DNA from 2 places in the Kitasatospora sp. UYEF31 genome. Region 1 is predicted to be linked to the other one. Evidence: riboswitches for the same ligand, from Rfam matches in the RefSeq annotation. Region 1 holds a riboswitch; the other holds the start of a gene.
The links. A riboswitch is a leader RNA that binds a small molecule or an ion and turns the genes downstream of it on or off. The one in region 1 is predicted to bind S-adenosylmethionine.

Region 1 (11,610 bases):
TTGTTGCCGACCACGTCGTAGTTGCCGTCGCGGGTGTAGAACTTCACCGCGAAGCCGCGCACGTCACGGACGGCGTCGGCGGAGCCGAGGTTGTTGCCGACGGTGGAGAAACGCAGGAACAACTCCGTACGGCGGCCTTCCTCGCCGAGGAAGTCAGCGCTGGTGTACTGGGCTATGTCCGGGTTGGTCACCGTGAAGTGCCCGTACGCGCCGGAGCCGCGCGGGTGGGCGACGCGCTCAGGGATGCGCTCGCGGTTGAACCGGGCGAGCTTTTCGATCAGCTGCTGGTCCTGGATCAGCAGCGGGCCGCCGGCCCCGGCTGACTGGCTGAACTGGTTCGCGGCGACGGGGGCGCCCGACTCGGTGGTCAGGGTGCGCTGCTCAGGCATGGGGGTGCCCCTTCCGGTGTGACCGTGGATTGGTGGTCGGCCCGCCCGGTCTGGGGGGAACACCGGACGGGCCGACAGGTTCCACTCTGTCACTCAGATTGGACATTGTCCATTTAAATGCTTTTCCGGGCGACCTGACCACGGGCTCGGCTGTGGCCCCGGCCCAGGGGGTGGCCCCGACTGTGAGCCCGACTGTGAGCCGGACAGCGGGCCCGGCTCAGGCCAGCGCGTCCAGCTGGTCCAGGAACCACTGCTGCGGACTCAGGGAAGTCGCTGCCGCGGCAAGGCGCTTGGTGCGCTCAAGTCGCTCGGCCGGGTCCATCGACAGTGCCTCGTGCAGGGCCTCGGCGGTCTGGACCACGTCGTACGGATTGACCACCAGAGCGTCGGCGCCCAGTTCCTCGCACGCCCCGGCCTCCCGGGACAGCACCAGCGCGCACCCGGCGTCGGACACCACCGGGACCTCCTTGGCGACCAGGTTCATGCCGTCCCGGATCGGGTTCACCAGCGCCACGTCAGCCAGCCGGTACGCGGCGAGCGAGCGCGCGAAGTCATCGTCGGTGCGCAGGAGCACGGGCAGCCAGTCGGCCGTACCGAATTCTTCGTTCACCTCGTCGGCGACCCGCCGGACCTCGTCCATGTAGGCGCGGTACTCCGGCACGTCCTGGCGCGACGGATAGGCGAACGCGACGTGCACAACGTCGTCCCGCCACTCGGGCCGCGCCCGCAGCAGGTCTCGGAAGGCGTGCAGGCCGCGCACGATGTTTTTGCTGAGTTCCGTCCGGTCGACCCGGACGACCGTCTTCCGCCCGCCGACCAACTCCCTGAGCGCGGTGAGCCGTTCCTCCACATCAGGTTGCGCCGCGCGGTCCCGCAGGAAGTCGCCGTCCGCGCCGAGTCCGTGCACACCGATGACCGTCGTACGGCCGGCGTGCGTGACAGTCATCGCCTCCCGGTCGACGGCCGATTCGAGTACGGATTCACAGCAGTCCAGGAAAAGCCGTGCCCAACGGTGCGTCAGGAACCCGGCCCGGTCCGCCCCGAGGATGCCTTCGAGCACTTCGCGCGCGACATCGTCCGGCAGCATCCGGTAGTAGTCGGCGGGTGCCCACGGGGTGTGCGAGAAGTGCCCGATCCGCAGGTCGGGCCGCAACTCACGGAGCATGCCGGGGACCAGCGTCAGGTGGTAGTCCTGCACGACGACGCGTGCGCCCTGTGCGGCCTCTTCGGCGAGTGCTTCGGCGAAGGCCCGGTTGTAGGCCGCATAAGAAGACCATTCCGTACGGAATTCCCGATCGAAGACGGGCATCAGCGGAGTGTCGTAAAGCAGATGGTGGACGAACCACAGTGTCGAGTTGGCGATGCCGTTGTAAGCCCGGGTGAAGGTCTGCTCGTCTATGTCGAGCATCCGCACCGCCGCACCGCCCACGTCGAACCCGCCCCGGTCGAGCCGGCCCCCCGGGGACTTCTGCGCGGCCTCCCGGTCGGCGTCGGCCAGTGCGGCGCACACCCACACCGCTTCGGTGTCGGAGCCGCCGGTGGCCGCGGACAGCCCCGACACCAGACCACCGCCGCCGCGCTTGACGGACAGCGAGCCGTCGTCCTCGGAAGTGAACGAGACGGGCCCCCGGTTGGAGGCGACCAGGACCTGTGCGGTGGGGGGAGTGCTCATAGGGGGGACCATAACCGGCAGGTCGGGGGTGTAATCGCGTGATCGGTCACACCGGGGGGTGTGGTGGGGGCTGCCTCAGGTCGCCTGCCGCAAGAACCGCTTGGGGGAGCGATTGATTTGTTCACCCAGGACCGAGGCGCGGATCAGCAGGTCGGCGATGATCAACTCGGGGTGGGTTTCGGGGACTTCCCGTCCCAGACTGTCGCGGATCCACTCGGCGATGGCATGGAACGAATAGAAGCTCACCCCACCCGTGGCGAGCGGAGCGGGGAAACCGCCGGGGCCGCGCTTCCCGATGGAGTAGTTGTGCAGTGACTGCACGGTGGTGCCGAGCCGCTGGGCGGCTTCGCCGAGGGTCACATCGTCATGATGGACGACGCCGACCGCACGCAGGTCAGGGATCTGGCGCAGCCCGTGGAAGACGGAAGCGACGGCGTCGAGGAGGGTGTCCGCTTCCCGGTCGCACTACAGGGTCGCGGGCCCGCGGTCCCGCACGGTGGGGGTGCAGTCGCCTTCACCCAGGTGTTCGTAGATGGCGTCGATCTCACCGTCGGTGGGATTTCGGTTCAGAGTGAGTTCGAAGTTCCAGTCGGCCACTGCTGTCTCCTCTCAGTGGGAATGCCGGTTGACGAATCGATCGATCTTGTTGGCCTCGTTGCCGGGGCTCCTCGGCGTTCCCCAGACGGGGAGACGCTCGCCGCAGGGGGCGCAGACCACCCATCCCCAGCGGTGCCCGTTCTTGGCGTAGTTGACTGCCATGCCTGCTGCTCGGGCTCGGTCCGGAGCGGCGGCGATATCGGATTTGGGGTGACGTCCTTGGCTGACCACCACCGCACCGTATTGACGATACCCAGCCCGTTGAAGGATTTCGCCTTCGCTTCACTTAAGCGAATGGTTGGTTGTTCGATTCTTGTTCGGCCTGCGAACGTATGGAGCGCCCACTGTGCTCGGGTGCCCCACCGGGGTCATCCGCTCAGCCCGCCAGGGCCTGCCGGGCCCGGTATTCCGGCACCGTGACCATCGGCGGCCGCTCCACCGCGGTTATGTCGGTGCTGCGCGGCTGGAAGCCGTCCTCGGTCCGTTCGAACTGGCTGAAGACGGTGTTGAGCTCGCCCGGGTTCTGGGTCATCCGGCCGTCGGCGTGGAGGCGCTCGGCGGCGGCCTGCCAGATCTCGCCGGCCATCCGGCCCAGGCCCAGGTCGCCCTGGTGGCTGTGGTGGCGCACCCCCACATCGACCTGCGCCATCGCGTCCAGGCCGACCAGATGCAGGGTGTCGATGAGCATTGCCGTCTCGACGCCGTAGCCGCACGGGAAGGGGAGGCGTTCGAGCAGTGAGCGGCGGGCGGCGTACTCGCCGCCCAGCGGCTGGACGAATCCGGCCAGCTGCGGCCAGTACATGTTCAGCAGCGGACGCGCGACGATCTCGGTGACCCGGCCGCCGCCCGCGGGGACGACCGTGTCGCCGATCTCCAGGGGCCGGTCGTACATCGCCTTCACCAGGTGCACGGACCTGTCGGTCAGCAGCGGTCCGAGGATGCCGGTGACGAAGTCGGCGGAGAAGTCCCGCAGGTCGGCGTCCACGAACGCGACGATGTCGCCGGAAGTGGCGAGCAGCGACCGCCACAAAACCTCGCCCTTCCCGGGCCGCGCGGGGATGCGGGGGAGGATGTCGTCGCGGGCGATGACGTGCGCCCCGGCTTCCAGGGCGACCTCCGCCGTCCGGTCGGCCGATCCGGAGTCGATGACGATCAGCTCGTCGACGAGCGGGACCGCCTCCATCAGTTCTTTGCGGACGACCCGCACGATCTCCCCGACGGTGGCTTCCTCGTCGAGTGCCGGGAGCACCAGGCTGATCCGCGTCCCGGACGCGCGCTTGGCGTCGACGAGCCGGTCCACGGGCCACTGGGCAGCGGTGGAGGAGCGTCGCTCGAGCCAGCGGCTCACCTCGGGCAGCACGTCGTTCTTCCCCTACTCGTCCCCGGTGGTTCCCGGCGCGTCCCGGACGGCTGCCGGCTGGCTGGATCCGTACGGTCACTGTCCTCTTTACGGCGATCCGCGTCCCACGTACCGGAACCCTGATGATCCGCGGACCGGGTGTCGGTTACAGTCTTCGCCACGACCTACGACGATCGCACGTCAGGTCGGACAAACACGGATCACCCCCGGAGACCGGGGATCGGAACCGTCATAGAGCTCATCCAGAGGGGCAGAGGGACCGGCCCGTAGAAGCCCCGGCAACCATCCGATCACCGACTGTGACATTTTCCTGTCCGGTCGACGGTCTGGACTGGTGCCAACTCCGGCTCTCGGCGAACACGTCGAGGGGAAGATGAGGAGAGGAAAGGCTTCGCCATGGCTTCCGCCACGATCGTTGCAACCCCCACGGCCACTTCGGCCGCTTTCGGCCCCGCAGTGGCCCTGTCCTGTCGGGAGTGCGGCGCCCGTTCGCCGCTCGGCCCGGAGTTCGCCTGCAAAGAGTGTTTCGGCCCCCTCGAGATCGCCTACGAGTTCGGCCAGGTCACCCGCGAGCAGATCGAAGCGGGACCGAACAACATCTGGCGCTATGCGCCGCTGCTGCCCGTCCCCGCGGACGTCGCCTCCAAGCCCAACCTGAACCCGGGCTGGACCAAGCTGGTCAAGGCCGACAACCTGGCCCGCGAGCTGGGCATCAAAACGCTGTACGTGAAGGACGACTCCGGAAACCCCACGCACTCCTTCAAGGACCGCGTGGTGGCCATCGCCGTCGAGGCCGCACGTGAGTTCGGCTTCACCACGCTGTCCTGCTCCTCAACCGGCAACCTCGCCGGCGCGGTCGGTGCCGCGGCGGCCAGGGCGGGCCTGCGCTCGTGCGTGTTCATCCCCTCCGACCTCGAAGCCGGGAAGGTCGTCACCGCGGCTGTCTACGGCGGCGAGCTGGTGGCCATCGAGGGCACGTACGACGAGGTCAACCGCTTCTGCTCGGAGCTCATCGGCGACCCCGCCGGTGAGGACTGGGGCTTCGTCAACGTCAACCTCCGCCCGTACTACGGCGAGGGTTCCAAGACCCTGGCGTACGAGATCTGCGAGCAGCTTGGCTGGGAACTGCCCGACCAGCTCGTGATCCCGATCGCCTCCGGATCGCAGCTCACGAAGATCGACAAGGGACTGCGCGAGCTCATCAAGCTGGGCCTGGTCGAGGACAAGCCGTACAAGATCTTCGGTGCCCAGGCCGAGGGCTGCTCGCCGGTCTCCGCAGCCTTCAAGGCCGGTCACGACACGATCCGCCCGGTCAAGCCGAACACCATCGCCAAGTCGCTGGCCATCGGCAACCCGGCGGACGGCCCGTACGTCATCGACATCTGCAACCGCACCGGCGGTGCCGTAGAGGACGTCACGGACGCCGAGATCGTCGACGCCATGAAGCTGCTCGCCCGTACGGAAGGCATCTTCGGTGAGACCGCCGGCGGCGTCACCGTCGGATGCCTGCGCAAGCTCGTCGAGAACGGCAAGCTGGACCCGGAGGCCACCACCGTCGTCCTCAACACCGGCGACGGCCTCAAGACACTCGACGCGATCGTGCCCACCACGGGCGTCACCGCGACGATCCGTCCCACGTTGGACGCCTTCCGCCAGGCCGGGCTCGACTCCTGAGCTTCCGTCCGCACCCTGCCGTTGCCGTTGCTGTTGAGGAGAAGAGAACCATGAGCGTTTCCGTCCGCATCCCGACCATCCTGCGCACCTACACCGGCGGCTCCGCCGAGGTCACCGCCGAGGGCGGCACCCTGGCCGAGATCATCGACGCGCTGGAGAAGGGCCACCCGGGCATCGCCGGGCGCGTCCTCGACGACGCGGGCAAGCTGCGCCGCTTCGTGAACATCTACGTGAACGACGACGATGTCCGCTTCCTGGAGGGCCTCCAGACGCCCACTCCGGCGGGCGCGAACATCTCGATCATCCCGGCGGTCGCGGGGGGCTGAGGCCGGGCCGCGGGCTTTGTCCGAAGGGCCGGGGGCTGGGTCCCCGGGTGGATACAGGCGGTGGCCGCGGGGGCCGGGCCGGGCCGCGTCAGGGAAGTCTGCTGACGCTCGGTAATCAAAGCGAATGCGCAATAGGGAATCCGCCGCACAGCGTGACTGTGCGGCGGATTTTCCATGTGTGATGCAAGTGTCGGAGGGGAAGGGCGGAGTGCTCGAACGCTCTTGAGCGCTCCGGTTAAGCCGGGTGGACGTGCGAGAGATCGGACAACGCGGTGCGTAACCTGCCAGTTTTCGGCCTTTTGGTATTTCCGGGAAAGCAGCCGGACCGCCGGCCTGTGAGATTGCATCCGACTTGGCACGGTATGCGGTAAATATCCCGTAGGTATATGCCGCAATAGTTTGCCTATGCCGCTTTTGGGAGGTTTTGACTTCGCTGGAATTCTCGTCCGTTTGACCTGTTGCAGCGGGCACCCATCCGGATACATTCAGCCGCGGTCGGACAGTTCCACGTACTGGTTCTGGCACGTGGTGACAGTGGGGACGACCCGGGGCTGTGCAGCGCAGCTTTTGTGAAAGGGTCAGTAAGCAGCAGGGGAGTTCGGAATGGCTCAGGGCGCCGTCAAATGGTTCAACGCGGAAAAAGGGTACGGCTTCATCGCGGTCGACGGTGGTGCGGACGTTTTCGTCCACTACAGCGCGATCCAGATGGACGGGTACCGGTCGCTTGAGGAAGGGCAGCGAGTCGAATTCGAGATCTCGCAGGGGCAGAAGGGCCCGCAGGCCGACATGGTCCGCTTGGCTGTCTGAGTCTGGGGCTTCTCACAATCCTCATCTGCACCACATTCAAGCGTTGTGAGGCCCGGACCCCCGACGGGGTCCGGGCCTCAACGCTGTCCGGGCCCGGGAAGAGCAGTCCGGGCCTCAGTGCCGTTCGGAGCCTTGACGCCGTTCGGAGCTTTGACGCCGCTCGGAGCCTTGACGCCGTTTGAGCCAGGGAAGCGCAGTCGGCGTGAAGTGCCGTGGACGTACGGGCATGTTCCCGGCAGCCGGAACGTTGGACCAGATGACTGAGTATCCGGTGCTGCGCCCGGCTCATGGACGGGGTCTCTGACCAGGCAACCGACCCGAGTCGCTTGCACTCACCCTAGGCGAGTGCTAATGATTGGCGTTAGCACTCTGGATGCGAGAGTGATAAACGGACCGGGCCGGTGAGGCCTGGACGACCACGGCAAACAGGATCGCCGAGGTCGGCCAGACCGTCCGTCGCGGGCGCCTGCGCGGTCCTATGCATCCACCCCGCTTTCTGGGAGGACCCCACCACATGGCCAAGATCATCGCGTTCAATGAGGAAGCCCGCCGGGGCCTCGAGCGCGGGATGAACCAGCTCGCGGACGCCGTCAAGGTCACGCTCGGCCCGAAGGGTCGCAACGTTGTCCTTGAGAAGAAGTGGGGCGCCCCCACGATCACCAACGATGGTGTATCCATCGCCAAGGAGATCGAGCTGGAGGACCCGTACGAGAAGATCGGCGCAGAGCTGGTCAAGGAAGTCGCGAAGAAGACCGACGACGTCGCCGGTGACGGTACGACGACCGCGACTGTCCTGGCCCAGGCCCTGGTCCGCGAAGGCCTGCGCAACGTCGCGGCCGGTGCCAACCCCATGGCACTGAAGCGCGGCATCGAGAAGGCCGTCGAGGCCGTCTCGGAGCAGCTGCTCATCCTGGCGAAGGATGTCGAGACCAAGGAGCAGATCGCTTCCACGGCCTCGATCTCCGCCGCCGACCCGCAGATCGGCGCGATGATCGCCGAAGCGATGGACAAGGTCGGCAAGGAAGGTGTCATCACCGTCGAGGAGAGCAACACCTTCGGTCTTGAGCTTGAGCTCACCGAGGGCATGCGCTTCGACAAGGGCTACATCTCGCCCTACTTCTCCACCGACATGGAGCGGATGGAAGCGGTCCTCGAGGACCCGTACATCCTGATCGTCAACTCCAAGATCGGCTCGCTGAAGGACCTGCTGCCCCTCCTTGAGAAGGTCATGCAGTCCGGCAAGCCGCTCATGATCATCGCTGAGGACATCGAGGGCGAGGCTCTCGCCACCCTCGTCGTCAACAAGGTCCGTGGCACCTTCAAGTCGGTCGCCGTCAAGGCTCCCGGCTTCGGTGACCGCCGCAAGGCCATGCTCGGTGACATCGCCATCCTCACCGGTGGTCAGGTCATCTCCGAGGAGGTCGGCCTCAAGCTCGACGCCACCACCCTGGACATGCTGGGCCGCGCCCGCAAGGTCGTCGTCACCAAGGACGAGACCACCATCGTGGACGGCTCCGGCGAGTCGGCCCAGGTCGCCGGCCGGGTCAACCAGATCCGCGTCGAGATCGAGAACTCCGACTCGGACTACGACCGCGAGAAGCTCCAGGAGCGTCTGGCCAAGCTCGCGGGCGGTGTCGCTGTCATCAAGGCCGGCGCCGCGACCGAGGTTGAGCTCAAGGAGCGCAAGCACCGCATCGAGGACGCGGTGCGCAACGCCAAGGCCGCCGTCGAAGAGGGAATCGTCGCCGGTGGCGGCGTGGCCCTGCTCCAGGCTGCCGAGCTCGCGTTCGTGAAGCTGGAGCTGGAAGGCGACGAGGCCACTGGCGCCAACATCGTCCGCCTTGCTGTCGAGGCTCCGCTGAAGCAGATCTCGATCAACGCCGGCCTTGAGGGCGGCGTTGTGGTGGAGAAGGTCCGCAGCCTGCCCTCCGGTCACGGTCTCAACGCCGCGACCGGCGAGTACGTCGACCTCGTCGCCGCGGGCATCATCGACCCGGCGAAGGTCACGCGCTCCGCGCTGCAGAACGCCGCGTCGATCGCCGCGCTGTTCCTCACCACTGAGGTCGTCATCGCTGACAAGCCCGAGAAGGGTGGCGCCGCCGGCGGCGGCGCTCCGGACATGGGCGGTATGGACTTCTGATCCCTTGGGGGACCAGCTGATCCACAACTGAGGGGCGGCATCCCGGCGTCAGCCGGGGTGCCGCCCCTTCGCCTTCCCGGATCCAGCCGTGTCGATCATGTACAAAAGTCCCCTACGGAGATCGGTAAGGGCACTTTTGTACATGATCGACACAGCTAGAGCTCACCCAGCCCGGCCACTGCTCCACCCACCATCGGCGCCCGGCGACCGCGTCCTCGACGACGGAGACCACTTCCGGGGTGTCTCGGCACCGCAGACTCTCAGATCCCGTAGGACCAGGGCGCGGGCGCTGTGGAGGGCTTCCTCGAGATCCATCCCCCTATTGTCCCCGCCGGCGCGCACCGGCTGCGGGATCATTGGAGGATGGCGATCCTCATCGACCCACCCACCTGGCCCGGACACGGGCGTCTGTGGTCCCACCTGGTCAGCGATGTCTCGTACGGAGAACTCCACGACTTCGCCCGGCGGCTCGGGGTGCCGGAGAAAGCGTTCGAGCGGGACCACTACGACGTCCCCGCGGAGTACCACGCCGCGGCGGTAGCCCTGGGGGCGCAGCAGGTCGGCGGCAAGGAACTGGTGGCCCGGCTCACCGCGGGCGGGCTGCGGAAGAGAAAGTTCCCGGGCTGAGCCGCGTCGGTTCGGCTGCGTCGGTCAGGTACAAAAGTCCCCTGTAGAGATCAAGAAGGGCACTTTTGTACCTGACCGACGCGGTAAAGACGGATCAGGCTGACTGCTGCGGGATGCCGCCCTCAAGCCGGACCAGCTCCGCCTGGATGTTCGCCCGGGCCTTCGCCTCGTAGCGCTCGATGCCCAGCGGGGTGTGGAACAGCGTCGGCAGCTCAAGCAGGTCACGCAGCACCGAGGCGCGGGCGTTGCGGAACGCCTCCTCCGGCACGAAGTGGTACTCCCGCCGGATCGCGTCGGCGTATTTTTCGTACACCTGCGGGTCAGAGCCGAGGATCGCGAGGTCGGCGTCGCACAGCACGGCTGCGTTCCAGTCGCCCACGGCGGGGGCGTGCAGGGTGGTCTCGCGGACCAGCCTGGCCGTCTCGTCGATGTACTCCTGCGGCAGCCCTGACTCGTTGAGGGCGCGCTCGGCGAGCCGGGCGCTGCGCTCCTCGTTGTCGGCCCTGGCGGGGTCGTACACGGCGTCGTGGAACCACGCGGCGAGGCGGACCGCGTCAGCGTCGTCGGCGTACGTCGCCAGCTCGTCCACCAGGTCGAGCACCGCGAGCAGGTGCCCCGCCGTGTGGTAGTGCCGGTGCGGCTCGGTGTAGCGGGCGAGCAGATCCTGCACGACCACATCGGCATCGTCGCCGGTGAGTCGGGTCCAGTAGTCGATCAGCAGCCCGTGGGCGGATTCCTGGGTGCGTTCCACGTCGGACAGCATGTCAGAGGACTGCGGTTCTGTACCGGTTTCGCTGTCAGGGCCGACGTGGCGTGTCACCTGAGGCAACTGCGACAGGGGGGAACCCGCCGGTGATCAGCAGGACTGGTTTCCGGGACAGGCGTTGGCCACAGGCCGTCTGTAGAGCGCCTTCGCACTCGCTGTCCTGCTCGACCAGCCAGGGGACTTCATCGATGACCACGATGCTTGGGGTGTCATCCGGAACGGCCAGCGAAACCTGCCACTGCGGGCCCCCGGGTCGCCGACCGCATCTTTGCAAGGCGCATTCTCAGTAAGGACAAATCTTACGTAGATCGACTCATGCTTCACTTGTAGTGGTGAGTTCGTCACAAAAGCACCTCCGGAAGGGGGGTGGTGTGGATCACTGCGAGGGATGACACGGCGCGCGTGAGCACCACGTACAGGCGACGCAGACCGCTGCGTTCATAGGCTTCAGCGGCCACGATGGCGGCGGGTTCGGCCACGATCACGTGGTCGTACTCCAGGCCCTTGGCGAGCGTCGCGGGGACAAGCGTCAAGCGTTCGGACCGGCTGTCCGTGCCCAGCGGGAGATGCGGGATATCGGCCAGGGCGGCGGCGATCCGGGGGATGTCAGCGTCGGCGGCGATCAGGCCGACGGAGCCTTCGAGAGCGAGGAACTTGCTTACGGTGTCCCGCAGTTCACTGGTCGGATCGTCAGTCTGAATGATCGTCAGAGATCCGGGTGCCTCCCGGACGGAAGACGCCGGAGCCAGGCCGGGAGCGATGGACGGCAGCAGTCGGGACGCGAAGTCGAGGATCTCCCGCGGCACGCGGAAACCGCGGGTCAGCTCCTCGACGCGCGCGTCGGGGCGGCCCAGGTGCTTCAGCGTCTCGGCCCACGACGGGGTCGCCCACGGGGTGGTGCCCTGCGCGATGTCGCCGAGCACGGTGGCCGAACCGGTCGAGCAGCGGCGGCCGATCGCGCGCAGCTGCATCGCGGAAAGGTCCTGCGCTTCGTCGACCACAACATGGCCGAGGCTGGCGGTGCGTTCGACGAGGTCGAAGGCTTCGTCGACAAGCGCGGTGTCGGCGGGGGCCCAAGGAGCTGTCCTGACTCCGCGGGCGGGCTTGGGCCACCCGATCGCTGACTGTTCGTCGGCTGTGAGGATGCCTTCCGACGAGGCGGCCAGGAACTCCGGATCCGAAAGCAGTCGCAGCACGAGCTTCGCCGGGTCCACCGCCGGCCAGACGGCGTTGACGGCGTCCCGTACGGGTT
Region 2 (11,610 bases), on a different contig from region 1:
GGTCACGTACGCCCTGATCGCGGCGAACGTGCTGGTGTTCCTGCTCAGTCCGCTGTCCGGGTTCGGGCGTGGCGGGGACGCCCCGCACCCGCAGCAGCAGGTGTGCGCCGAATCGCAATACTACTACCGGTACGGCGCGATCCCCCGGGAACTGATGTCGGGCAGGCCGCTGGCCGGCACCCCGGAGCTGGTGCGGACCCAGTCGGGGCCGCCGGTGAAGTGCGGTCGCACCGACACGTCGGACAAGTCGCCGGTGCTGTCCGTGCTGTTCGCGATGTTCATGCACGGCGGCTGGCTGCACCTGATCGGCAACATGCTCTACCTGTACGTCTTCGGGAACAACGTCGAGGACCGCATGGGCCGGGTCCGGTTCACGCTGTTCTACCTGGTCTCGGGCTACGTGGCGACGTACGGTTTCGCCCTGACCGACCCGAAGTCGGCGCAGCCGCTGGTGGGCGCGTCCGGTGCGGTGTCGGCGGTCCTGGGCGCGTACCTCTTCCTGTACCCCAGGGCCCGGGTGACCTCGCTGGTGCCCCTGCTGTTGTTCCTCCCGCTGCGCTTCCCGGCGTGGCTGGTGCTCGGGGTGTACTTCGTCCTCCAGTGGCTGTACTTCCGCGGCATCGGGGTGAGCGGCGACGCGGACATCGCCTACTCGGCGCACGTCGTGGGGTTCGTCCTCGGCTTCGCCTACGCCTGGCTGCTGTACCGGCGGCGCGGCCCGGCGGCACCGGTCGCGGCACCGGTCGCAGAGCTGGACACAGCTGCCCCGTCGGCCGTACCGCCGTCCGGATAGGCTCGTGCCGACACCCCGTCAGTGTGCGAAAGGATTCCCCGTGATCACCGCGATCGTGCAGGTCAAGGCAGCCGTCGACCGCATCCCCGAGATCGCCGAGGCGATCACCGCGATCGACGGGGTCAGCGAGGTGTACTCGGTCACCGGCGAGTTCGACCTGGTCGTCATGGTGCGGGTGCCGCACCACAACGACCTGGCGGAGGTCATCCCGGGGAGGGTCAACAAGGTCCCGGGCGTCGAGCACACGGCGACGCACATCGCGTTCCGTACGTATTCGAAGCACGACCTCGACGCGGCGTTCGCCATCGGGCTGGACGACGGCGTCTGAGGAATCCGTACGCCTCCGGTCTGTTCCGCCGTAGCGCCCGGAAGCCGGGCGCTGCGGCACAAGGTCAGGAACCGTCAGACCGGCAGCTTCGTGGTGTCCCGGGGGTCGCCGACGGCGATACAGCGGCCGCCCTCGACCGCGTACTCCCAGCGGGGCCCACGCTCCACGAGTTCCGTGACAGCCGCCACGAAGCGGTCGATGTGCTCCACGGGGGTGCCCGCGCCGAAGCTCACCCGGATGGCGTTGAGGTTCAGTTCACCGTCGGGCGCGTCCGGCGCCCCGCACTCCCCGGGCTGGTCGGCCCGGCCGCCGAGCAGGCGGCGCACCAGCGGGTGCGCGCAGAACAGCCCGTCGCGCACACCGATGCCGTATTCGGCCGACAGTGCGGCGGCGAACCGTGAGCTGTTCCAGTCGTCGACCACGAAGGACAGGACGCCCACCCGGTCCGAGTCCGGGCCGAAGAGTTCGAGCGTACGGACTTCAGGCACTGCGGCGAGTCCCGCGCGCAGCCGGGAGAGCAGTTGCGCCTCCCGGGCCGCCAGCTCGTCCTGACCGGCCTCCTGGAGGGCCTTGCACGCGGAGGCCAGCGCGTAGGCGCCGATCACGTTCGGCGAGCCGGCCTCGTGCCGGGCCGGGCCCTGGTTCCACTCCACCGAGTCGAGGGTGACCTTCTTCGACGCGCCGCCGCCGGCCAGGTACGGCTCGGCCGCGTCCAGCCAGTCGGCGCGTCCGGCGAGCACGCCCGCGCCGAACGGGGCGTACATCTTGTGCCCCGAGACGGCGATCCAGTCCACGTCGAGGTCCTTGACGGACACCCGGTGGTGGGGGGCGAGCTGGGCGGCGTCCAGGACGATCCGCGCACCGTGCCTGTGGGCGACGGCGGTGAGTTCGGCGACCGGGAAGATCTCGCCGGTGACGTTGGACGCCCCGGTCACGCAGACCAGGCGCGGACCGTGGCCGGCCTGGGCGAGCGCGGCGTCGAGGGTGGCGACGGCCTCGGCGGGGCTGGCGGGGGCGGGCAGGTACGAGACACCGGAGTCGCGCCGCCACGGCAGCAGCGCGGCGTGGTGCTCGGACTCGAACACGAACACCCGGGTGCCGGCGGGCAGGATGTCGGCGAGCAGGTTCAGCGAGTCGGTGGTGCCGCGGGTGAACAGCAGCGTGTCGTCTTCGCGGCAGCCGAGGAAACCGGCGACGGTCCGGCGGCTCTGCTCGTACAGGTCGGTGGACAGCTGCGAGAGGTAGCCGGCGCCGCGGTGCACGCTGCCGTAGTACGGCAGGTAGGCGGCCACGTCGTCCCACACCCGCTGGAGGGCGGGGGCGCTGGCGCCGTAGTCGAGCGCGGCGTACTGCACGGTGCCGCCGGTGACCAGCGGCACCTCGATGTCGCGTCCGGCGACCGCGAGCGGCGCGGCGATGGTGCCGGTGTCAGAACAGGGAACGGCCGTTTCGGCGTACGACGACATACGTCACTCCAGGGTTCTTACTGGACCCCTGGCGCCTGGCCGGAGAGGCTTTCAGCGACACTGCCGTCTGGTTCGTCCTGCCCAGGGCAACGCTAAGGGTCCGCGCTTGCCGTATGCGTCTTCGCACACAGCCTGGTCGTCACCCGGGGGCACCCCGCCGCGGAGGGAGGGTTGCCGGACAGCCAGCCGGGGCCTTGAAAACTGTCACTCGTGACCTGCATGGATTATCGACAGACCGGATCTTCTGTCGCAACCCTGTTCCCCTGTGTCCCGCATTCTGGGACCGGCGTCCCACCACGACACCTGATCCCGATTCAGGACAAACCCCCGGTTTGCCGCCCCCACGGAAGAGGACCCCTTCCGTACCCCTCAGGAGGGTACGGAAGGGGTCCGCGGTTCCCTGTCCCGTGCTTCAGTAGGCGCGGGTCACTTCCACCCAGCGGTCCAGGGCCGCCCGGGCCCGGCCGGAGTCGATGGCCTCCGCCGCCCGCTCCATGCCGCCGGCCAACTGCTGGGTGAGCGATCCGGCGCCGTCCCCGAGGGTCGCCAGCGCGGCGGCCGAGTTCAGCACCACAGCGTCGCGTACGGCCCCCTTCTCCCCGTCCAGGAGACGCCGGGCCACGTCGGCGTTGTAGGCCGCGTCAGCGCCGCGCAGGGCCTCGATCGGGACCAGCGGGATCCCCAGGTCGCGCGGGTCGAGGCGGTCTTCCCGGATCTCCCCGTCGCGCACGATCCACACCTGCGAGGTGGTGGTGACGGTCAGTTCGTCCAGACCGTCGTCGCCGCGGAACACCAGCGCGCTCGCACCGCGGTCGGCGAGCACTCCGGCGACGATCGGGGCCATCCGCAGATCGGCCACCCCGATCGCGTTGTGCATGGCACGGGCCGGGTTGGTGAGCGGGCCGAGGAAGTTGAACGTCGTCGGTACGCCGAGTTCCCGGCGGGCCTGCGCGGCGTGCCGCAGCGCGGGGTGGAAGCGCTGCGCGAAGCACAGGCTCAGGCCGGTCTCCACCGCGGTCGTACGGACCTGCTCCGGCGTCAGGTCGAGCACCACCCCGAGCGCTTCGAGCACGTCGGCCGAGCCGCTGGCCGAGGAGGCCGCCCGGTTCCCGTGCTTGACCACGGTCTCGCCGCAGCCCGCGACGACGATCGCGGACATGGTGGAGATGTTGACCGTCTTGGCCCGGTCGCCGCCGGTGCCGACGACGTCCACGATCCGCCCGGGGACGGTGATCGTGGTCGCGTGCGCGTACATCGCCTCGACCAGCCCGGAGACCTCGTCGACCGTCTCGCCCTTGGCGCGCAGCGCCACGATGAACCCGGCGACCTGCACCGGCGTGGCCGCCCCTGACATGACCTGGTCCATCGCCCATGCGGTGGCCTGGGTCGGCAGGTCCTGACCGCGCATCAGCGCGGACAGTATCCCCGGCCAGGAACGGACCTGCTCGAGGTCGTTGCCGGTCATCGCGCGATGGCCGCCCATGGTCCGCTCCTTTTCCCGTCATACGTCATTACGAGGACGGCAAGAGCTTATTCATCCGATGCCGGGCGCCGGGCGCGGGCGTCATCCTCCCGTCCCCGTCCCCGTCGCCAGCGCTCCGGGGCCCGCGCGTCGCCCGGAAGGACCGTGCCCTCCGGACGCGCTCCGGGACGCTTCGCGCCCATCGCTCCGCGGGTGCGGCTCCGTCAGGCGGGGGTGAGGCCCGCCGCGCGCCTGCGCAGCAGGTCGGCCGCGGCCCCGGCGAGCACCATCGGGTCCAGCGGGTGCGCCACGGCCGCGTCGGCGCGGCACCAGGTGGCCAGCCAGTCGTCCTGCGGGCGGCCGACGAGGACCAGCACCGGCGGGCACTGGTAGATCTCGTCCTTGAGCTGCCGGCAGATGCCCATACCGCCGACGGGGGTCGCCTCGCCGTCGAGGACCACCAGGTCGATGCCCCCCTTGTCCATGGCGGCGATGACCACGGGCTCGGTGGCGCACTCGAAGTACTCGACCGCCGGCACGTCGGCGGCGGGGCGGCGGCCGAGGGCCAGGATGACCTTCTGCCGGGTGTTGCGGTCGTCGCTGTAGACGAGGACCTTCACGCTGTCGCCGCCGTGCTGGTCACTGCTGTGCGCCATTGCCCACCTGTCCGGGTCGAAAATAGGACTCCACGGAATGTGACGCGGACAACATTAGGGCATCAGGGGCGCCGGTAGGCCAAAGATCGCGACAGAGCGAAGCGGCACCCCCGTCAGGCGACAGAGCGAAGCGAGGGAGCGCGTCCGGCGGACGCGGCCTGACCGGGCGACGCGTCGGCGCCGAGCGGCTCCGGAGCGAAGCGACGGCGGGGGCACCTCCCGGACGGAGTCCAAGGGAGGGAGTCCAAGGGAGGGAGGAAAACGCCGACGCTTGGAGCCCGGCATCAGATCAGCGCAGGATTTCCCAGGCTTCCGCGTCGCCGCCCAGGCGCTGGGCCAGTCCGGCCATGCGGCTGCGCTCGCGGGACAGTTCGAGGCCGTCAGGCTTCTGCTGCCGGGAGACGCCGGTCAGGCCGCCGGGGAGGGCCCGGATCGTCCAGCCGTCCCCGGCGAGGATCCGGCCGGCCTCCGCGACCGCGTCGGCGTCCGGGAGCCGCAGGAGATAGCGGACGACGTACGGACCGGCTTCCGGGTCGTGTCCGGCCGCGGTCAGCCGGCCGACGACGGCGGAGTCGGCGACCGCGGGGTCCGCGCAGGACTCCAGGACGGTCAGCGTCCCGTCGTCCACGATCGGCGGCACCGCACGGCGGCGCGTGAACAGTCGGCCGAAGACCACCGCGTCACTTCTCCCCGGACGGCGCCGACGGCTCCGTCGTCACCCGTTCGGCCGAGTCGGTGTCACTCGTACGGCTGGAGTCATCCGTACGGCCCACTCCGTCCCCGCCGGATCCGGCGGCGGAAGCCGCTCCGTCCGCACCGGCCAGACGTGCCGCACGGGCCGTACGACCGGCCTCGATGAGCTCCAGGCGGTCCAGTCTGCGGTCCTCCCGCCTGGCCTCGCGCTCGGACTGTTTCACCCATTGGAAGAAGAGGGTCATGAACATGATCAAGCCGATGATGTCGCCGCTGGACCACAGGATTCCGCCGGCCGTCTCCTGGTCGGAGGCGATCGACGCGCCCCAGGTCCGGCCCAGGTCGTGGTACCAGTCTCCGGCGATCAGGTCCTTCGAACTCATGATCGCGATGCCCAGCCAGGCGTGGAACGGCAGCGTCACGAAGGCCGCGAGCATCCGCATCGGGAACGACACGCGCGGCATCGGATCGATTCCCAGGAGCGTCCAGAACCACAGGCAGCCGATCATCACGAAGTGCACGTGGTTCAGGTCGTGCAGGAACGAGTTGTTCAGCGTGGCTTCGTACCAGGGCGTGAAATACAACACGAACGGGTTGAGTACGAAGATGAATCCGGCGACCACCGGGAACGTGAAAACCTTCGCGATCCGGCTGTGGAGCACCGAGTTCAGGCGCTTGCTCCACTTCCGGGGGAGCGTGCGCAGGGCCAGCGTGATCGGCGCGCCCAGGGCCAGGAAGATCGGCGTGACCATGCTGAGCACCATGTGCTGGACCATATGGACGCTGAGCAGAACCGTGTCGTACGCGGCCAGCGCGGACTCGGTCGCGATCAGGAAAGTGCCCAGGCCCAGGCCCAGGAACGAGAACGTACGCCAGGGCGACCAGGGGTTGCCGCCGGCCTTCAGCTTGTGCACGCCGTAGAGGTAGAGGCCGCCGAACAGCAGCGCCACCAGGATCGGCAGGGGTTCGAACACCCAGCCGGTCAGGAGCCTTATCGGGGTCAGTTGGGGCGGGATGTTCCCTGGTGTCGCATGTGCCAGGTACAGATCCGGGCCACTCGCAGTGCCGGTCACGGAACCAAAGCCTAGACCTGACACGTTCACCCTAAGTTGCCCCCCGAAGTGTGGCCGGTTTCCGCGACCGCAATAATGGCGGCCGTGGCGACAGCAACTTCTGTAGAGGCAGGGCCGGCACCCGGAGCGCACAGCGCCGTGCAGCGGCCCGATTTGGTCAGCATTGGCACGATCGTCTGGTTGGCGTCGGAGCTGATGTTCTTCGCGGCATTGTTCGCGATGTATTTCACGATTCGCTCGGTGCAAGGAGCCGAGGTCTGGGCCCATGGGGCCGGTGAGTTGAACGTACCGTTCTCGGCGGTCAACACCACGATCCTGGTGCTTTCCTCACTGACCTGTCAGCTCGGCGTCTTCGCGGCCGAGCGCGGGGACGTCAAGAAGCTCCGCTCGTGGTTCGTGATCACGTTCATCATGGGCGCGGTCTTCGTCGGCGGTCAGGTCTACGAGTACACCGAACTCGTCAAGGAGGGGCTCACGCTCTCGTCCTCGGCGTACGGCACGGTGTTCTACCTGACCACAGGCTTCCACGGCATGCACGTGACGGGCGGTCTCATCGCCTTCCTGCTTGTTCTCGGCCGGACGTACGCCGCTCGGCGGTTCACGCACGAGCAGGCGACGAGCGCGATCGTCGTGTCGTACTACTGGCACTTCGTGGACGTGGTGTGGATCGGTCTCTTCGCGACGATCTACGTCATCCAGTAGCCGACCACCGACCCAACACGTAGACAGACCGGGGTTTTTCGTGAAAAAGCTCTCAGCACGACGGCGCCACCCCCTAGCCGCGCTCGTCGTCCTCCTCTTCGCGCTCGCGGTCACCGGGGGTCTTTACGCCGCGTTCTCGCCGGGCAAGGCCCAGGCCGAGAACGGCAACACCTCGATCGCGATCGAAGAGGGCAAGAAGCTGTACCTCAGCGGCTGCTCCAGCTGCCACGGCCTGAACGCCGACGGCGGCTCCGACGGCGTCTCCCTCCAGGGTGTGGGCGCCGCGGCCGTCGACTTCCAGGTCGCGACCGGCCGGATGCCCGCACAGCAGCCCGGCGCCCAGATGCCGCGCAAGCCCTCGGTGTACACCCAGGCGCAGATCGACCAGCTCGCGGCGTACATCGGTTCCTTCGGCGGCCCCGCCAAGCCGGAGGCGAAGCTCTACACCCCGGACGAGAAGCTGATCGCCCAGGGTGGCGAGCTGTTCCGTACGAACTGCTCGCAGTGCCACAACTTCTCCGGCGCGGGCGGTGCCCTGACCGAGGGCAAGTTCGCTCCGCCGCTGAAGGGCGTGGACCCCAAGCACATGTACGAGGCCATGCTCACCGGCCCGCAGAGCATGCCGTCCTTCCCGGACGCGTCGATGCCGGAGGAGCAGAAGAAGGCCATCGTCACGTACGTGGAACACACCACTAAGAACGACTCGAACCCCGGCGGTCTGGCCCTTGGCAATCTCGGGCCGGTCTCCGAGGGTCTGTTCGTGTGGATCTTCGCTCTCGGCGCCCTGATCCTGAGCGCCGTCTGGATCGCCGCCCGGACCTCCAAGGCCAGGACCAAGTGAGTAGCCAAGACATGTCAGAAGAAGTGCTTCCCCAGGTGCACGCACCTGGCGGCGGCGTAGCGACGACGGACGATCCGTTCGCCGATCCTGGCCTGCCCCCGCACGAGCCGCGACGCACGGACATCGACGAGAAGGCGGCCGACAAGGCCGAGCGCCAGGTGGCGTTCCTCTTCATCGTGTCGATGGTCGCGACGGTCGGCTTCATCGCCGCTTACGTCGGCATCGACAAAGACAAGATCATCAGTGTCTTCTACCTGGGCAATGTCAACGCGCAGAACCTCGCGCTCGGCATGACCCTGGGCGTGGCCCTGTTCTGCATCGGCGCCGGCGCCGTGCACTGGGCCCGCACGCTGATGTCGGACGTCGAGCTCGTCGACGAGCGGCACCCCGCGGCCTCCGACCCGGACGCCCGCGAGACGGCCATCCGCGGCTTCATCGAGGGCGCTGAGGACAGCGCCATCGGCCGTCGCCCGCTGATCCGCCGCACCCTCATCGGTGCGCTGGCCCTGGTGCCGCTGTCCGGTGTGGTGCTGCTGCGCGACCTGGGCCCGCTGCCCGGGACGAAGCTGCGGCACACCGCCTGGAAGCCCGGCATGAAGCTCATCAACGAGGCGACCGGCAGGCCGCTGCGCCCCGAGATGATCGTCAAGGGCGCGCTGACCATGGCGCGCCCGCCCGGCCTGGCGAAGAAGGGCGAGGACGGTGCCGAGCTCGAGCACGGTCTCGTCCACCCGGCCGAGGAGAACTTCCTGGAGGAGATGGGCAAGGCCGCCATCCTCCTCGTCCGTCTGGAGCCCCGGGACATCAAGTCCAAGCGTGAGTTCGAGTGGGGCCACGAGGGCATCGTGGCGTACTCGAAGATCTGCACCCACGTGGGCTGCCCGATCGGTCTGTACGAGCAGCAGACGCACCACCTGCTGTGCCCGTGTCACCAGTCCACCTTCGACCTGGCCGACAACGGCAAGGTCGTCTTCGGCCCGGCCGCGCGTTCGCTGCCGCAGCTGCGGATCCAGGTGGACGCCGACGGCGACCTGGCCGCGATGCACGACTTCGTCGAGCCGGTCGGCCCGAGCTTCTGGGAGCGTGGCTGACCATGAGCGCCCACACCAAGACCGCACACTCCACCAGCACGGAGCCGCGGCCGATCAAGAACGACCACCCGGGCGTCAAGACCGCGGACTACTTCGACGAGCGCCTGGGGATCTACGGCCTCGCCAAGAAGAACATCCGCAAGGTCTTCCCGGACCACTGGTCGTTCATGCTCGGTGAAGTCGCGATGTACAGCTTCGTCATCCTGCTGCTGACCGGCGTATGGCTGTCGCTGTTCTTCAAGCCCAGCATGATGGAAGTCGTCTACAACGGCTCCTACACACCGCTCCAGGGCATCCCGATGTCCGAGGCGTACAAGTCGTCGCTCGACATCAGCTTCGACATCCGCGGTGGTCTGCTCATGCGGCAGATCCACCACTGGTCGGCGCTGATCTTCGTCGCCGCCCTGTTCGTCCACATGTTCCGCATCTTCTTCACCGGTGCCTTCCGTAAGCCGCGCGAGATCAACTGGCTGTTCGGGTTCCTGCTCCTGGTGCTGGCGATGGTGAACGGCTTCACCGGCTACTCGCTCCCCGACGACCTGCTGTCGGGTACGGGTCTGCGCATCGCCAACGGCGTCATCCTGGCGGTGCCGCTGGTCGGCACCTACCTCCAGTTCTTCCTGTTCGGCAGTGAGTTCCCCGGCCACGACATCGTGCCGCGGCTGTTCACCGTCCACGTACTGCTGGTCCCGGCGATCATGGTCGGTCTGCTGACCGTCCACCTGGTCCTGGTCTTCTACCACAAGCACACCCAGTTCCCCGGTGCCGGACGCACCGAGAAGAACGTCGTGGGCGCACCGCTGATGCCGGTGTACGTGGCGAAGGCCGGCGGGTTCTTCTTCGTGGTCTTCGGCATCATCGCGGCGATCTCCGCACTGGTGCAGATCAACCCGATCTGGGCGTACGGTCCGTACCACCCGGGTCAGATCACCGCCGGTTCGCAGCCCGACTGGTACATCGGCTTCCTGGAAGGCTCCCTGCGGCTCATGCCGAACTGGGAGTGGAACATCTGGGGCCACACTCTCAGCTTCAACGTGCTGATCCCGTCGGCGATCCTGCCGGGTGTCCTGTTCATGGGCATCGCCGCGTACCCGTGGCTCGAAGCGTGGATCACCGGCGACAAGCGCGAGCACCACATCCTGGACCGCCCGCGCAACGTCCCGACCCGCACCGGTATCGGTGTGGCCTGGATCGTGGCGTACGGCGTGCTGTGGGTCTGCGGTGGAAACGACGTCATCGCGACGCACTTCCACCTGTCGATCAACACGATCACCTGGATCGGCCGGGTCATGTTCTTCGTCGGCCCGGTGCTGGCCTACATGGCCACCGTCCGGATCGCCAAGGGCCTCCAGCGGCGGGACCGCGACAAGGTCCTGCACGGCCGCGAGAGCGGTGTCATCAAGAAGCTTCCGCACGGCGAGTTCATCGAGATCCACGAACCGCTCGACCAGGAGCAGATGCACATCCTCACCTCGCACGAGCAGCACCAGCCGGTGGCGCTCGAGCCGGCCGTGGACGAGAACGGCGTGGCGAAGAAGACCAGCCTCGGCCAGAAGCTGCGGGCGAAGCTCGCGAAGGGCTACTTCGGCGACCAGATCGAGAAGCCGACCGCCGAGGAGTACAAGGAGATCACCGAGGGCCACGGTCACCACTGACCGCCTCACGGTCCCGGTGGCACCACTTGCTGACGCCACATCAGCACGGCAAGGCACGGCGCGATAGGTACAGAGCAGGGCCCCACCGGAGGAATCCGGTGGGGCCCTGCTCCTTTCCCGTTCATGTGCGCGCCGCGAGCTGCGCCTCCACCGTCTCCAGGAGTGTCAGCGCGTTGCGGGCGTACGCCGACCGGCCGATGAGGAGTTTCCGCTCCTCGTCGCTGACGCGGGTGTCACCTTCCCCGTTGTCCGGCTGCACGACGAACAGCTTGGTGTGCGCGAGGTCGAGGCGCTGGTTCAGCCCGCGGGCCTCGTCCCGCCACCGGTGGAGCACGAGCACCAGGTCCTGGTCGCGCACCTCGTCCAGGCTGCGCCCGACCAGCGCCGAATCCACCGCCGAGGTCAGCATCCGGGGCATGATCCGGATCCCGCCGCCGCGGACGCCGCCCGCCGCGCTGATCTCCTCCAGGGCCCCGCGGTTGGTCCGGATCTCCGCGAGGAGGGCCTGGAGTGCGCCGGAGCGGCGCGCCTGGACCGCGAGCCTGCGCTGGTCGGACTCGTGTCTGCGCTGCTCCGCGATGCCGAGCAGGGCCCCCAACAGGGCCAGCGCGTTGACCGCGGGTTCGATGCGGTGCGGCGCGTCCGCGCCGGCCGCGATCCACCAGACGCCCAGGACCACCGCTGCGGCCATGCTTCCGTACGCGACCGTCCACAGCAGCTGCCGCAGACCGATCCGGCGCCCCGTCATTCCCCGCCTCCGCCGGAGGTGTCCGGGAAGATGTTGCGCGTCCCCGTCCCGCCGTCGCGTTCCTGCGCCCCGCGCAGCAGCATCAACTGCATGCCGAACGGC

Region 2: another riboswitch for S-adenosylmethionine. It lies ahead of AC0Z36_RS24790 (aminotransferase class V-fold PLP-dependent enzyme); the one in region 1 lies ahead of thrC (threonine synthase).

The regions. Positions count from the first base shown of each region.
Region 1 is NZ_JBXAWK010000032.1:27,648-39,257, forward strand. Features, by position in the region: gene AC0Z36_RS17350 (catalase) at 1-389, opposite strand, end outside; gene AC0Z36_RS17355 (alpha,alpha-trehalose-phosphate synthase (UDP-forming)) at 607-2,061, opposite strand; gene AC0Z36_RS17360 (hypothetical protein) at 2,137-2,421, opposite strand; gene AC0Z36_RS17365 (hypothetical protein) at 2,527-2,658, opposite strand; gene AC0Z36_RS17370 (hypothetical protein) at 2,671-2,820, opposite strand; gene AC0Z36_RS17375 (glucosyl-3-phosphoglycerate synthase) at 3,035-4,018, opposite strand; SAM riboswitch class I at 4,254-4,398, shown strand; gene thrC (threonine synthase) at 4,415-5,692, shown strand; gene AC0Z36_RS17385 (MoaD/ThiS family protein) at 5,743-6,018, shown strand; gene AC0Z36_RS17390 (cold-shock protein) at 6,622-6,825, shown strand; gene groL (chaperonin GroEL) at 7,340-8,965, shown strand; gene AC0Z36_RS17400 (DUF4031 domain-containing protein) at 9,329-9,592, shown strand; gene AC0Z36_RS17405 (HD domain-containing protein) at 9,687-10,343, opposite strand; gene AC0Z36_RS17410 (HelD family protein) at 10,700-11,610, opposite strand, start outside.
Region 2 is NZ_JBXAWK010000063.1:13,464-25,073, reverse strand. Features, by position in the region: gene AC0Z36_RS24800 (rhomboid family intramembrane serine protease) at 1-793, shown strand, start outside; gene AC0Z36_RS24795 (Lrp/AsnC family transcriptional regulator) at 834-1,121, shown strand; gene AC0Z36_RS24790 (aminotransferase class V-fold PLP-dependent enzyme) at 1,196-2,587, opposite strand; SAM riboswitch class IV at 2,685-2,803, opposite strand; gene trpD (anthranilate phosphoribosyltransferase) at 3,000-4,052, opposite strand; gene AC0Z36_RS24780 (response regulator transcription factor) at 4,274-4,705, opposite strand; gene AC0Z36_RS24775 (hypothetical protein) at 4,995-5,381, opposite strand; gene AC0Z36_RS24770 (cytochrome c oxidase assembly protein) at 5,386-6,471, opposite strand; gene AC0Z36_RS24765 (hypothetical protein) at 6,498-6,701, opposite strand; gene ctaE (aa3-type cytochrome oxidase subunit III) at 6,610-7,173, shown strand; gene qcrC (cytochrome bc1 complex diheme cytochrome c subunit) at 7,214-8,014, shown strand; gene qcrA (cytochrome bc1 complex Rieske iron-sulfur subunit) at 8,011-9,105, shown strand; gene qcrB (cytochrome bc1 complex cytochrome b subunit) at 9,108-10,760, shown strand; gene AC0Z36_RS24740 (hypothetical protein) at 10,882-11,508, opposite strand; gene AC0Z36_RS24735 (L-histidine N(alpha)-methyltransferase) at 11,505-11,610, opposite strand, start outside.